Regions from separate parts of the Planococcus sp. 11815 genome, predicted to be linked through region 1. Evidence: riboswitches for the same ligand, from Rfam matches in the RefSeq annotation. Region 1 holds a riboswitch; each other region holds the start of a gene.

Region 1 (5,213 bases):
GGGAAATGAAATTTTTTCTGTAGTTGGCTGCAAAGTCCTGTCCGCCTTCGCCGTTGATGAAGTGGGCGAACATATACGGCAAGCCTTTTTGGGCGGCCAATTGCGAAGACCCCTCCCCTGAACCGAGCATCCAGATCGGCGGTGTTTCAAGCGGCACCGGGGTTGCAGTCATTCCATAATAATCATGCGACTCCGGAATGCTGTTTTCCAAATACATGCGCAGCTCATCCAATTGTTCAGGAAAGCGCCCCGCATCCCGCAAGCGGCCATTCGATAAAGCGAACGATGCTCTCGGCATGCCGCCTGGCGCACGGCCCACTCCTGCATCGATACGCCCAGGATACAGGCTCTCCAATAAATTAAAGTTCTCGGCCACTTTAAATGCCGAATAATGCGGCAGCATGACACCGCCAGAACCCAAGCGGATCGATAGAGTCCTGGCACCGATATGGCTGATCAGGATCTCCGGAGAAGAGCCCGCCAAAGTTTTGGCATCGTGATGTTCCGATACCCAAAAGCGCGTATAGCCCCATTTTTCTGCGTGTTGCGCCAACCGGACCGTATCGGCCAAAGCTTCGCTAGCTGTCTGGCCTTGTGAAATCGGGGATTGGTCTAATATGCTGAAACGAAGCGGCATCTCCATCTCTCCTTTTTATCATTACCTATAATTATGAATATACTATAGGATTATTGGCTGCGGCGCATTCTTTCCGCTTCGGCTGCGGATTCGGCAAAGTATAGGACTGCCTTGAATATTTCATCCCGCTCGGGTTCCTGCAGCAGATCATGGTAGCAAAACGGCCATTCCTTGAAATGGAACTCATTGACGGCTTGCTTGGACAGCCAAGTGCGCCCTGCTGCCGTGCGCGTAATCAAATCACGCTGGCCAGTGTTGAGCATGATCGGAATATCCTGAAGTTGCATTTGTGCTGCTTGTTCCAAATAGCTTTGCAATTCCTTCCACCAGGCCGGTGAACTGAGCGATTGGATCGCTCGGTCTCTCCCTCCCAATTCATCCTGGAACTTGCGTCTCGTCAAATGGCGCAATTCGATGCCATGGTCGATTTTACCTTTTCCAGTAAGCTTGCTGATTCCGGACAACGCAAGTGTTGGCTTGCTCGGCACTTTTTGCAGTTCAAACCATGGCGACGTGAGAATAAGCGCTGCTATAGGATGGCGGTTTTCTCCAAGGGCATGGATGGCGATCGCTGCGCCGAGCCCATGTCCCGCGAGCACGACCGGCAAGTCATTGCCCGCTGCCAGGCGCAGCAGTTCAGCGGCCGTCTTATCATATTCGAAAAATGTTTCACGGTGTACCGAATCAGCTGCTGCTAGCGTCCCGTGGCCCGGCAAATCACCCATATAGACATGAAAGCCGCTCCTCCGCCATTGCTCGATTTGCCACGCATAGCGCTTATGTTCCTCGTATGCACTATGGATCAACACGATAACGCCTGTTGCCTCGCCTTCCGCTTGCCATTTCCACATAATCCGCGCCTCCCTATACAGCTTGATCGATTGACCTTTTCCGTTGTTTTGATACGATTAGAACTAATTACATCTTATCAATGATAAAGGAGCTTTGCCATGATCTATCCATATAAAGACAAATCACCAAAGATTGACAAATCGGTATTCATTGCCGATTATGCTACCGTCACCGGTGATGTGACGATCGGCGAGAATTCTTCTGTCTGGTTCAACACAGTCATCCGCGGCGACGTGGCACCGACTATTATCGGGAAAAACACCAATATCCAAGACCTATCGATGCTCCACCAAAGTCCGGACAACCCGCTCATTTTGGAAGATGATGTCACCATCGGCCACCAAGTGACGCTTCACAGCTGCAAAATTAGAAAAGGCGCTCTGGTCGGCATGGGCTCGATCATTCTGGACGGCGCTGAAATTGGCGAAGGGGCTTTTATCGGCGCAGGCAGCCTTGTCGCACAAGGAAAGAAAATCCCAGCGGGCACACTGGCATTCGGCCGTCCTGCAAAAGTTGTGCGTGAGCTGAACGAAGCGGACAAACAAGATATGGAACGCATTGTCCGGGAATACGCGGAAAAAGCAGCTTATTATAAATCACTTCAATAGAAAAAGCAGGCGGAAAAATATCCGCCTGCTTTTTATTATGCGTTTGCTTGTTGTTTCAAAGCATCCGCTTTGTCTGTGCGTTCCCACGGAAGGTCGACATCCGTGCGGCCGAAGTGGCCGTAAGCCGCTGTCTGTTTGTAGATCGGGCGGCGCAGGTCGAGCATCTTGATGATCCCGGCTGGGCGCAAATCGAAGTTTGCGCGTACGAGTTCGATGAATTTGTCTTCGCTGACTTTCCCTGTGCCGAACGTATCGACAGCAATCGATACCGGATGTGCTACGCCGATTGCATAAGCAAGCTGCACTTCACATTTATCGGCGAGGCCAGAAGCAACGATATTCTTCGCCACATAGCGTGCTGCATAGGCACCGGAACGGTCGACTTTGGTCGCGTCTTTACCGGAGAATGCCCCACCGCCGTGTCGTGCATAACCGCCGTACGTATCAACGATGATCTTGCGGCCTGTAAGCCCTGCATCACCTTGAGGCCCGCCGATGACGAAACGGCCTGTCGGGTTGATGAAGTATTTCGTTTCAGCGTCTAGCAGTTCAGCAGGTACGACTGCATTGATGACGTATTCCTTCAAGTTGCGCTGGATTTGCTCCAAGGAAACTTCCGGATGGTGCTGCGTCGAAATGACGATCGTATCGACACGCACCGGTTTATTGTTTTCATCATATTCAATCGTTACTTGCGTTTTGCCATCAGGGCGCAAATACGGCAAGATTTCTTCTTTGCGCACTTCTGCCAAGCGGCGTGCGAGTTTGTGCGCCAGGCTGATCGGCAATGGCATCAATTCTTCTGTTTCGTTTGACGCATACCCGAACATCAAGCCTTGGTCGCCTGCTCCGATCTCATCCAATTCCTTATCGGTCATCTGGCCTTCACGCGCTTCAAGTGCCACATTGACGCCTGCAGCGATATCTGCCGACTGCTCATCGATCGCTGTCAACACTGCGCTTGTCTCGGAATCGAATCCGTATTTCGCGCGTGTATAGCCGATTTCTTTAACTGTCTGGCGGACCACTTTCGGAATGTCTACATATGTGGATGTCGTGATTTCGCCTGCGACAAGGACGAGCCCTGTCGTTACGGTCGTTTCGCATGCGACACGCGCATTCGGGTCTTCTGTCAGGATCGCATCCAGGATTGCGTCTGAAATCTGGTCGCAAATCTTATCCGGATGGCCCTCTGTTACTGATTCTGATGTGAATAATCGACGGTTTGTCAAAAAAAGTTCCTCCTTATATCCTGCGAGATTGCTCTCGAAATTGATACGGTACTCGTTTTCCCATGTCAAGTCCGTTTCCGTTTATAGGAATTGAACTTCCAGCTTTTTCAGCCTGCACACGAGGATTAAGGGCATTCCATAAAAAAATCCCTTCTCTCATCTTCAAGCAATGAGGAAAGGAATAATCATCATAAGCACCTTTCACTCTTATCGTCCAAGGCATTCGCCTTGCTTCAGGTTGGGCACCATCGCTGCAATTGCAGCAGGTTGCCGGGTTTCATTGGGCCTGCACCCTCCACCAGCTCGGAATAAGAGTATCCGTTCAATTTCCCATCATACGGAATGCAGCAAGCACTGTCAACGTTTTTACCGGAAACGATTGTCAGACTTTTAAGCATGCATCTTTTTCTACTATTGAAACAGCACAAATCGTTAACATTGACAGATTTCTAGTTATTAGTATAGACTAATCGCGTCAATGTGTTATACTAATGTTCGAATATACATCTTCCCCATTCATTTGGGAATAAACGAAAAGGAAGGTACATATATATGACTTCAGTGAACCTAGCAAATGATTTGAAAGAGCTTTTGAACGGCTCGAATATTAATACGCAACTATCCGTTCCACAATTGGTGGAAGCTGCAACATCCCGCGGGGAGGCAGTATTGACGCGTGAAGGTGCTGTCAAAGCGGAAACCGGCAAATACACGGGCCGTTCGCCTAAAGACAAGTATATGGTAGAAGAGGCGATTTCGAAAGATAAAATTGATTGGGGCAGCGTCAACCGCCCGATTTCCTCTGAAATCTTTGAAAACCTATATGCTAAAGTCCTCAATCATTTGAAAGAAAAAGACGCTTTGTACGTCTTCAAAGGTTTTGCCGGCGCAGATCCTGAGTCGCGCCTTGCGATTCAGACAATCAATGAATACGCATGGCATAACCTGTTCGCCCATCAATTGTTCATCCGCCCGACTGCGGAAGAACTGAAGGCGCATGAAGCTGAATTCACTGTCGTTTACGCCCCGACTTTCCATGCAGACCCTGCGGTGGACGGAACGGATTCCGAAACCTTCATCATCGTTTCGATGGAAAAGAAAATCATCTTGATCGGCGGTACGGAATACGCAGGCGAAATGAAAAAATCCATCTTCTCGATCATGAACTACATCCTTCCTGAAAAAGGCATCCTGCCGATGCACTGCTCAGCGAACGTCGGCAAAAACGATGACGTCGCTTTGTTCTTCGGCCTTTCCGGCACAGGCAAAACGACTTTGTCAGCTGACGAAGACCGCAAATTGATCGGCGACGATGAACATGGCTGGTCGGATAACGGCGTCTTCAACATCGAAGGCGGCTGCTATGCAAAAACGATCAACTTGTCTCGTGAAAATGAACCACAGATTTTCGATGCCATCCGTTTCGGCTCTGTCCTTGAAAACGTCGTCGTCGATGAAGAAACCCGCATCCCTGATTACGACGATGGATCGTTAACAGAAAACACGCGTGCAGCGTACCCGATCGATGCTATCGACAATATCGTCGTCCCTTCTGTTGCAGGGCACCCGAAAACGATCGTCTTTTTGACTGCGGACGCATTCGGCGTATTGCCTCCAATCAGCAAATTGACGAAAGAACAAGCGATGTACCACTTCCTTAGCGGATACACATCAAAACTGGCCGGCACAGAACGCGGTGTGACTTCACCGGAAGCGACATTCTCGACATGCTTCGGCTCACCATTCCTTCCGCTTCACGCGACAGTTTACGCTGAAATGCTCGGCGACAAAATCGATGAGCACGGCGCAGACGTCTACCTGGTAAACACAGGATGGACTGGCGGGGTTTACGGCGTCGGAAGCCGCATGAAACTGTCCTACACA
Region 2 (5,213 bases), 1.0 Mb from region 1:
GTCAATCAAAATGGCATCGAATTCTTGGTTGATCGATGCATCCAGATTGGAGGCCATTTTCGCGAGGTCACCGTCTGAAGTAAAGACCGTCACGCTGCCGCCGAATTTTTCCACTTGCTCTTCTACACCGGCAATATACTGTGCAGAAAAAGTTCCGAGATTCTGCTGCATGATGAGTGCGATTTTCTTGCCTGTGAGTGGATGGTCCGCTGCCGCTTGCTGGTCGTCTGGAGCCGTTTCCTCTGCGGTCGCCTCACCTTTTGGCTGACATCCTGAAAGTAAGATAGCGAACACTAAACCAAATAAAATGAACCATGCTGATTTGTTTTTCATATCATTTCTCCTTTTGATGGCACCGCATAAAGCTGTGTCTCGATTGTTTGTTTATCGTTTGGACGGATGACGCCTCGTTCAGTGATGATCGCTGTAATATATGTTGCCGGTGTGACATCAAAAGCTGGATTGAACACTTTCGTTCCGTCCGGTGCGTTTTGTTGCGTGCCAGTAGCAATAACTTCTTCTGCCGCCCGTTCTTCGATTGGGATGGCGTTGCCTGTATCAAGGGATAGGTCGAATGTGGACACCGGTGCCGCTACATAAAAAGGAATGCCATATACATGTGCTAAAATCGCCAAGTTGAGCGTACCGATTTTATTAGCCGTGTCGCCGTTGGCTGTAATGCGGTCTGCTCCCACGATAATCGCTTCGATTCCTTTTGCAGCAATCGTGTGCGCCGCCATACTGTCGGTGATGAGCGTGACGTCGACTCCTGCCTGCTGCAATTCCCAAACGGTCAAGCGCGCCCCTTGGAACAGCGGGCGGGTTTCACATGCGTATACTTCAAACTCACGCCCGCGCTCTATGCCGAGATGAAACGGTGCGAGTGCGGTTCCATATTTGGCTGTCGCAATCGATCCGGCATTACAAATCGTCAGGATTTTTTCTTTATCTACGAGTAACTCGAGTGCATGTTCGCCGATATTGCGGCATGCCGCTTCGTCTTCATCGCGGATCAACTGCGCTTCTTCAATCAGTTGCGCTTTTGCTTGTGCCACCGTCCCCGCCTGTTCGATCCGTTTTACTAATCGATCGATGGCCCATGCCAGATTGACTGCTGTCGGCCGGGAAGAAATAAGATAGGCGGCATCTTCTTTTACGTGATCACGAAACAATTCGATGTCTGCCGTCTCGTGCCGTCTTGCCGCGAGTGCCAAGCCATAAGCTGCTGCAATGCCGATCGCCGGAGCTCCGCGTACTTTCAGCTGGAAAATCGCTTCGTGCACTTGCTCCAACGTTTCAAGAGTTTCATATTGGACGGCCTGCGGAAGCAGACGCTGATCCAAAATGGTCAGTTGTTCATCTTTCCAGATGACCGATAACGGAATGGTCATTTGCTCAACTCCTTAATTGCCGATTCCAATTCAGCGATGGACTGATAACTCAGGCGTGTTTGAATCAATGTTTCCCCGGCTTTCAAGGTTTGCCGCTTGCGGTCGATTCGTGTTGCCTCGTCTGCGATATCGTCCAAGTCGCGGACATGCGCCAAGCCGATCGTCCGGCGGATCAATTCACACCCAGCAAAGCCGATCGCATCGTGAAAGATTTTTCCGATGGCGTATTCACGGTAACCGGCCGTCGTCTTATACGTTTCGATTCCATCGCTTTCCCATAAACCTGAAAATTGCTGCTCGAACTCTTGCCATGTGCGAGTGATGTCATGCAAAATCAGTTCGCGCTCTTCGCCGCTTCGCGTAATCGCCTGGACAATCAAATTGGCGAGAAACAAACCGATATCAAAACCGATCGGTCCATAGAAGGCGAATTCCGGATCGATGACCTTCGTATCATGCTGGTCGACGAAAATGCTGCCGGTGTGCAGATCTCCATGTAAAAGTGCTTCCGCTTCCGTCAAAAAGCTGCGCTTCAGTTTGGCTACTTCGAATTTCAGTGGCTCGTTGCCCCAAATCGCTTGCGCCGCTTCACGCAACGGCTCTTCAAAATCATTCGTTTCGTGATCGAAAAACGGATCGGTGAAAATGAGATCTTCGGTGATTTTGCACAGCTCCGGATTAGAAAACTCAGCCGCAAGCCGCTTTTTCTCGAACGGATGCAAGCCGAAATCCGACGTGTAGAACAAAGTGTGCGCCAAATAGCCGCCGATATGTTCCGCGAGCTTCGGGTAATGCTTGCCGTCGATCAGGCCGTTGCGTAAAATCGCCAAATGCGATAAGTCTTCCATAACAGTGACAGCAAGCGCAGCATCTGTCGCATAAACTTCCGGCACACGTTCCTTCGCGAGCTTGCCGTGCAGCTTCAAGGCATTCGCTTCAATGGTCGCCCGGTGAAGTGTCAGCGGCCAGCTTTCGCCGACGACTTTCGCATAAGGCAAGGCTTGTTTGATGATGAGCCCTTGCCCTGTAGCAGAATCACTGATGCGGAATACGTAATTCAAGTTGCCGTCTCCAATTTCTTCACTTTGCAATGCAGCTTCAGGTGCAAATACGTCCAACTCTTGTGCCAAGCGAATCGCTTCTTGTTCAGTCAATGCTTTGTATGTAGATGATGCTGTAAGTGTCATATTTATTTGCCTCTTTTCTGTAGAATAATAAAAAGCCTCTTTCCCGAAAGAAAGAGGCGCAGAATAAGAGATCCCATGCCTCTTATCTTTCAGAAATGTACATTTCTGATGGAATTAGCACCGTGCCTTAAGGGATCGAAATCCCGGCGCCAAAGCGCCCCGTCTCACAACGGCATTACGGTCGGTTGCTGGGCGTCATCGGGCCATTCCCCTCTGCCTGCTCTTGATAAGAGTGCTACTATGCAACATTATGAAGTTCTGAAACGAATCCTAGCATGATTCGGAATTCATTGTCAATAAAATATTTCGAAAAAATGAAATTCTTCCAGCTAAAGACTAGTTCTTTACTCGGGTTGTCAATTTCGCCAAGCGACCTCGGCGTTTTTCTCAAATATTTTGGGCATGCCATTCTCTAGTGACTGGTCGCCGTGAATTGGCAAGTGGATATTTTTCAGATATTTTTGATTTTCTCCGTTGACAGATACCGTTTGCCATGAAATAATCAGAATTACTTTGCAACACTAACAATTTCATAATCTATTCTTATTCAGAGCAGGTGGAGGGACAAGCCCTACGAAGCCCGGCAACCGGTCCAATCATGGACACGGTGCTAATTCTTGCAGCCAACTTATTGAGCGGCTGAGAAATAAGAAGGCGTTAATTCTTAACCTCTTCTTATTTGTGAAGAGGTTTTTTTATGTCCACTAAGCAGGAGGGTTATTCATGAGCGGTGTTATCGCAACATATCAATTATTCGGCAAAGCCGGTTCATTCGAAAAAAAAGCAGAAGCCATTGCACTCGGTTTGACGGTTGGATCGTGGACCGATTTGCCATTGCTCGAGCAGCAGCAATTGCAACAGCATAAAGGGCGCGTCGTGTCGGTCGAAGAATTCTCGCACGTCACCCATCCCACTAAGCACGGAGTCATCCAAGCCCATTTGAAAATCCATTACCCGGCGGCCAATTTCTCAGCGGATCTGCCAGCCATCCTGACGACCGTTTTTGGCAAGCTGTCGCTCGATGGCGAGATCAAATTACTTGATTTGGATTTTGAGGAATCCTTGCTCCGCCAGTTCCCAGGCCCGCGTTTTGGCATTGACGGCATTCGCGACACGCTTGGCGTCACGGGGCGCCCGCTCGCCATGAGCATTTTTAAAGGCGTCATCGGACGTGACCTCGATTATTTATCAGATCAACTCCGTCAACAGGCACTCGGCGGCGTCGATTTGGTGAAAGACGATGAGATTTTATTCGACAACCCGCTGACGCCGTTTGACAAGCGCATCCTAGCAGCACGTCGTGTGTTGGACGAAGTGTACGCAGAAACCGGCCATCGCACGCTCTATGCCGTCAATTTATCCGGACGGACGTCGAGCTTGCGCGACAAGGCGCGGCGGGCAAGTGAACTCGGGGCGGATGCTTTATTGTTCAATGTCCATGCCTACGGATTCGACGTCTTGCAGGAACTAGCTGAAGACGAAGAAGTGGCACTCCCGCTGATGGCACATCCCGCATTCAGCGGCGCCTACACGTCATCTGATTTTTACGGCGTTTCCACGGCGCTGGCACTTGGCAAACTGACACGACTAGCCGGAGCCGACTTTAGCTTATTCCCATCCCCTTACGGCAGTGTGGCACTCGAGAAACAAACGGCATTGCAGCTCGGGCGCGAACTAGTCAGCAACAGTCCATTAAATCGCAGCTTCCCGGTGCCATCTGCCGGCATCCACCCGGCACTCGTGCCCTTGCTTTTGGAAGACTACGGCATCGACAGCATCATCAATGCCGGAGGCGGCGTCCATGGCCATCCGGACGGCGCTGCTGCCGGCGGAAAAGCATTCCGCCAAGCGATCGACGCCGCCCTTCAAGGACAGCCTTTAACAGAAGCCGCCAAACACCAAGAAGAATTACAAAAAGCTTTAGCATTATGGGGTGAGACCGTATGAACAAACCGGTAATATTTTGCGACTTCGACGGAACGGTGACTTCCCGCGATAATTTGATCGCCATTATGAAACAGTTTGATCCGCCGGGTTGGTCGCCGATAAAAGATCAAATTCTTGATCAGCGCATTTCCATACGTGAAGGCGTCCAGCAAATGTTTTCCTTGCTGCCTTCTTCCGCCAAACAACAAATCATCGCCTACACGCTCGACCAAGCGGAAATCCGTGAAGGCTTCGCCGATTTTGTCGCCTACACGAAACGCCACGACATCCCGCTCTATATCGTCAGCGGAGGCATCGACTTTTTCGTCTATCCATTGCTCGAGCCATACGGTCCATTCGCTGGAATTTATTGTAACGAAGCGGATTTCTCGAATGACAAGATCCATATCCGTTTCCCACACGGCTGCGACGAACAGTGTGACAGTCAAGGCTGTGGCTGCTGCAAACCATCCGTCATGCGTCGCATCATGTCGGAGCAATCGACGAGCATCGTCATCGGTGATTCGATTACCGACCTGCAAGCCGCCAAGCAAGCAGACCTCGTCATCGCCAGGGATTTTCTGATCGACAAATGCGAGGAGCTCGGCATTGCATATGAAGCCTTCAAAAGCTTCCACGACGTGACGGATATTCTCGACGCCAAGCTAGGGGTGATTTCATGAGTGCTTACGAAACCCGCTGGCAAGAA
Region 3 (5,213 bases), 490 kb from region 1:
TTCAACGATGCGTTCTTTGTTCGTTGATTTCGGAAGCGGCAAAGTGCCATGCTCCAGACAATAACGAATGCACAATTGAGCAGGGGTAACGCTGTATTTAGCAGCCATTTCTTTGATTTCAGGGCTGTTCAAGATTTGGCCAGTTGCCAGCGGAGAGTACGCTTCTACGACAATATTATGTTTTTTGCAAAACTGTAGCAGGCTCGCTTGATCACGACCGATATAGAATGGGATTTGATTCGCCATAGGTACAATGTCGCAGGAATCCAAAAGCGCCTGAATATCTTTTTCCGAAAAGTTCGAAACGCCGATTGCCCGAATTTTGCCGTCCTTATAAAGCTTCTCCATCGCTTTCCACGATTCAATATTGCCTTCTGTACAATCTTTGCCGACTTCGTCCCACGGCCATGGCGCATGAATCAAATAAAGATCTAACACATCGACTCCGAGATTTGAAATCGTTTCTTCAAAAGCCGCTAATGTTGCATCATAGCCTTTAATTTCAGCAGGAAGCTTGCTGGTGATAAAGACCTCTTCCCGAGAAATGTTAAAATCTCGAATCGCTTTTCCAACATTTTCCTCGTTCTGATAGGCTAAGGCCGTATCAATATGAGTATAGCCATTTTCTAAAGCAGTCGTTACTGCGGCATAAGCTTCTTCATTTGGGATTTGCCAAGTGCCAAATCCGATAGTGGGAATTTCAACTCCATTGTGGAACGTGAAAAACTTTTCGTTTGCCATGGAAATATTTCCTCCTCTTTATCGAACGCTCTTTTTTATTGTACGACTTTTCTGTCAACAGGGGAACTCTAACCCGCGGTGTCCCTGTGCACCACACAATTATTCCAAGCAAAAAGGCAAGCGCAAATTTGCGCTTGCCTTTTGTCGTTTACTCTCCGAAGATCTCTTCAGAAACTTCCACGATGTATCGCAGTTTGTCCCATTGCTGTTCTTCGGTGAGGATATTGCCGTGGTGAGTCGAAGCGAATCCGCATTGCGGGCTGATGCATAGCTGCTCGAGCGGCACATGTTTTGCGGCTTCTGCGACGCGTGCTTTGATCGCTTCTTTGTCTTCAAGTTCACCATTTTTTGAAGTGAAGACGCCGAGCACAACTCTTGGTCCACCGTTTGGAATGTACTCAAGTGGCTGGAAGCTGCCGGAGCGGTCGTCGTCGTATTCAAGGAAGAAGCCGTCGACTTTTTCTTTGGCGAACAAAGTCGGCGCGATCAATGCGTAGCTGCCTTCAAATGCCCAGTCGGATTGATAATTGCCGCGACACAGGTGAGTCGTCACAGCGAGGTCTTCCGGCTTGCCTTCCAGCACGCCGTTTGCGACACGAAGCGCCAAGTCGATCAAATACTCGCGATTGTATTTTCCATCGTTGAACGGAATGTCCGGAGATGACAAGCCAGCGATATAGACATCGTCGATTTGGATATAGCGCGCGCCGGCATCATAAAATGCCTGGAAAGCGTCGCGGTAAGTTTGAATGACGTCTTTCGCGTAGTCTTCCAAGTCCGGATAGATGGCTTCATCGCGGATGCCTTGGTTGAAAAATTGGTTCGGGCTTGGAATCGTCAATTTCGGCACAGCGCGGCCGCCGACGATTTCCTTGAATTCAATGAAATCACTGAGAAATGGATGGTTTTCATTAAAAGAAATCTTGCCGATATTGCGCACGTCATAAGCTTCCGTTTCGACGTTTTTGAACTGATAGCCTTTTTCCGGCGTGTAACCTTCGAAGCCATTGATATGCGCCATGAAATCAGTATGCCAGAACGTGCGGCGGAATTCGCCGTCCGTCACTGCTTTGAGACCGACTTCGATTTGCTTGTCGACGATGCGCTTGATTTCCGTCGTCTCGACTTCCCGCAGCTGTTCCGCTGTGATTGTGCCTACTTTGAACTGTTTGCGCGCCTCGTGAATGCTGTCGGGGCGCAATAAGCTCCCGACGTGATCAGCCTTGAATGGGGCAGTTGTTAATTTTTGGTTTGTTTGAATAGTTGAATGGATCATGTGAAATTCCTTCTTTCTGTTTTTAGTGTGAGTGGTGGAAATAAAAAACGGGCTTTCTTCGAAAAGAAGAAAGCCCGTTTTGGAAAAGCATTCTTCTTATCTTCTAGGCTTATGCCTATTGGAATTAGCACCTTGTCCTGAAATAGGGCGGTTGCTGAGACTTCACAGGGCCAAATCCCTCCGTCTCTCTTGATAAGAAATCGACTATTAAGTTAATTGCTGGTTGATGTTGTTCACATTAAACCAATCTTCGGACAATTGCAAGGAAATTGGGAATTATTTTTTTGTGCCTGTGCACCACACAATTCGAGTAGTGCCCCATGCAGGATAAGTGAATAAGAAATACCTTCAAATCAGGATCAGTAATATTCCTTCCGTATTTTCATGCCTTCAGGTAAATAGTCATAATTGTGCCGTACACAGGGACAGTTACAATTCACAACGGTTTCCGGCTCTCAATGGTCAAAAATAGTCCGCCGTAATAGGATTCCACCTTCACAATTTCCAGAGGGGAGCGATTCACCAAATCGATTGTATCGCGGTTCAAATGGCAGCCGTCGCATAGCTTTTTCCAGACGGGTGTCAAGGATTCCTGAGTTTTGCCCATGAGCGGTTGGTCCATTTTGACGTGCTCGAACATGAGGATCTGGGCGCCGGGTTTGCTGACGCGGTAGATTTCTTCGAGCGCTTTGACCGGGTCTGGAATCGTGCAGAATACTAAGGTCGCGACGACCGTATCGAAGCTGTCATCGGCAAAGGGCAGTTTTTCAGCGACTGCTTCGTACGTGCGAATCGGTGTCTTCGACTGTCGGATGCGTTTGCCGGCCTGTTTACTCATCTCCGGGTTTGGTTCGATGGCGTCGACCCGTTCGGCATTTTGATAATAGCGGAAGTTCGCACCTGTTCCGAAACCGATTTCGAGCACGCGACCTTGCGCTTTTTGAACCAGTCCGGCGCGGATTTTTTCAAAGCGCGTCTTCTCGAGCGGCTTCATGGCCGTGTCATATATATGCGGTAAAAATCCAGCCATAGTGATCAACTCCTGTCTTGTGTATTGCATCTTTCTATACCATTCCACTTTCCCTGTCAATGTCCTGTTTATTCCTGGAATGAACGGTTTGTCTAGGATTATACAAAAACTATACAATCAGCGTTTTTAAGCTTATTATGAAGGGAATAACAAGGACAATGGCAAGGCATTAAAGAAATCTCCGTACAGGCGGTTTTAGCGTAAAAAAGAAGGATACATATTTCATTAAAAAGGGGCGGTACATATATGGGGAAAGCGAAGAAATCCGTAATCGTAATCGGAGGCGGGCTTGGGGGCTTGTCGGCGGCGATTTCATTGCAGCAAAAAGGCTATGAGGTTTCGTTATATGAAAAGAACGAGCATATCGGCGGGAAAGTGAACCGCTTAGAGCGGGACGGCTTCGGTTTTGACTTGGGCCCGTCGATTTTGACGATGCCGCATATTTTCGATCGCTTGTTCCAAGGCAGTGGCAAGAAAATGACGGATTACGTTCCGATGCAACGCTTAGAGCGTGAGTGGCGCTCATTTTTCCCGGACGGCACGGTGATCGATCTGTACCATGACCTTCATTTGATGGAGCGGGCGAACCCGGCACTGTCGAAAAAGGACATGAAGGAATACTACGCGCTGCTCAAGTACGCGAAGCGGATTTACGAAACGACCGAGCGCAGCTATTTGAAGGAAGGGTTTGAATCGCCGAAGGAGGCCGTCGCACAAAACGGCATCCTTGCGACTCTGACCGGATTCGATTTGACCTCGACGATGTACAGCGCGATTTCCAAGCGCATCAATAATCCTCATTTGCGCGACATGCTGTCGTATTACGTGAAATACGTAGGGTCTTCGCCGTATAGCGCACCCGCTGTGCTCAATATGATGATTTATATGCAACACGCACAAGGCTGCTGGTATGTGCCGGGCGGCATGGAGAGACTGGCGCGCGAAGAAGGCGTCCAGATCCATACCGGCATGGGCGTGATTCGTGCCTTGACGAGTGCGGAAGGCAAGATCACCGGCGTCGAACTCGAAGACGGCAGCTTCCAAACCGCTGATTATTACGTATCGAATATGGAAGTCATCCCGTTCTATCAAAAAATGGTCAAGGCGGAGCATGAGTTTGTCGATAAGCTCGAGAAGAAATACGAGCCGGCGAGTTCCGGACTCGTTTTGCATCTCGGCGTCAAGAAGACCTATCCGCAACTGAACCACCATAATTTCTTCTTCTCGGACAATTTAAAAGAGCAGATGGACAAGGTGTTCGAGCGTCATGAATTGCCCGACGACCCGACGATCTATCTCGTCAACGTCAACAAGACCGACCCGACGCAGGCGCCGGAAGGGTATGAAAATATTAAAATCCTTCCGCATATCCCGTATATCCAGGACAACCCGTTCACGCCGGAACAGTACAAGGAATTCGAAGAGCGAGTCATCAATAAGCTCGAACGCATGGGGCTCGACGGCTTGCGCGATAATATCGTCGTACGCGATGTCTGGACGCCGCATGATATCGAACGCATCTACGGTTCGGACCGCGGAGCGATTTACGGAACGGTTTCCGACAAGAACAAGAACGGCGGCTTCAAGCACAAGAAGCAAAGCGAACTATATGACAACCTGTATTTTGTCGGCGGTACGGTCAACCCGGGTGGCGGCATGCCGATGGTGACCTTGAGCGGCCAGCAAGTGAGCGATAAGATCGTCAAACGCGACAATGCAAGCAAGTAGAAGTCTTTAGTTGAAGCGTGTATTGGATTTCCTGTCTTCATAGCCTGGACTAATTACAATTCAAAAGGCGGTGCCAATGACTTCGAAAAGTCATTGGCACCGCCTTTTTGCCTAGCTATTTTCCGAGTGTCACCGGAAGTTCACGGACGCCGCGGACGATCATGCCCGGACGCCATTCGAGTTCGTTTTCTGGGACAGCAAGCGCCATGGCAGGAAAACGTTTCAATAGACCGTCGATGGCGGTATGGCCTTCCAGCCGTGCGAGGGGAGCGCCGAGGCAGAAGTGGATGCCTTTGCCGAACGCCAAATGGGCACTTTTTTCGCGGTGGATATCAAACAGTTCAGGGTTATCGAACTGCTCGGGGTCATGGTTCGCCGCGTTCAGCGCGACGATGACCAGATCGCCCCGGTGAATGGTTTTTCCGCTGAATTCGATCT

Evidence for each region. A riboswitch is a leader RNA that binds a small molecule or an ion and turns the genes downstream of it on or off. The one in region 1 is predicted to bind S-adenosylmethionine.
Region 2: it holds a riboswitch for S-adenosylmethionine, as region 1 does, so the genes downstream of both, mtnK (S-methyl-5-thioribose kinase) here and metK (methionine adenosyltransferase) in region 1, are expected to answer to the same signal.
Region 3: it holds a riboswitch for S-adenosylmethionine, as region 1 does, so the genes downstream of both, M1Q06_RS03865 (5-methyltetrahydropteroyltriglutamate--homocysteine S-methyltransferase) here and metK (methionine adenosyltransferase) in region 1, are expected to answer to the same signal.

What each region holds. Positions count from the first base shown of each region.
Region 1 covers NZ_CP096991.1:1,251,331-1,256,543, reverse strand. The annotation lists gene M1Q06_RS06470 (LLM class flavin-dependent oxidoreductase) at 1-637, opposite strand, end outside; gene M1Q06_RS06465 (alpha/beta hydrolase) at 688-1,488, opposite strand; gene M1Q06_RS06460 (gamma carbonic anhydrase) at 1,588-2,097, shown strand; gene metK (methionine adenosyltransferase) at 2,133-3,329, opposite strand; SAM riboswitch class I at 3,534-3,644, opposite strand; gene pckA (phosphoenolpyruvate carboxykinase (ATP)) at 3,882-5,213, shown strand, end outside.
Region 2 covers NZ_CP096991.1:240,520-245,732, reverse strand. The annotation lists gene M1Q06_RS01350 (sugar ABC transporter substrate-binding protein) at 1-333, opposite strand, end outside; gene mtnA (S-methyl-5-thioribose-1-phosphate isomerase) at 330-1,391, opposite strand; gene mtnK (S-methyl-5-thioribose kinase) at 1,388-2,578, opposite strand; SAM riboswitch class I at 2,658-2,811, opposite strand; SAM riboswitch class I at 3,119-3,231, shown strand; gene mtnW (2,3-diketo-5-methylthiopentyl-1-phosphate enolase) at 3,302-4,525, shown strand; gene M1Q06_RS01330 (2-hydroxy-3-keto-5-methylthiopentenyl-1-phosphate phosphatase) at 4,522-5,187, shown strand; gene M1Q06_RS01325 (methylthioribulose 1-phosphate dehydratase) at 5,184-5,213, shown strand, end outside.
Region 3 covers NZ_CP096991.1:758,005-763,217, forward strand. The annotation lists gene M1Q06_RS03860 (aldo/keto reductase) at 1-741, opposite strand, end outside; gene M1Q06_RS03865 (5-methyltetrahydropteroyltriglutamate--homocysteine S-methyltransferase) at 890-2,017, opposite strand; SAM riboswitch class I at 2,111-2,216, opposite strand; gene M1Q06_RS03870 (class I SAM-dependent methyltransferase) at 2,454-3,047, opposite strand; gene M1Q06_RS03875 (phytoene desaturase family protein) at 3,294-4,775, shown strand; gene M1Q06_RS03880 (cytochrome P450 family protein) at 4,891-5,213, opposite strand, start outside.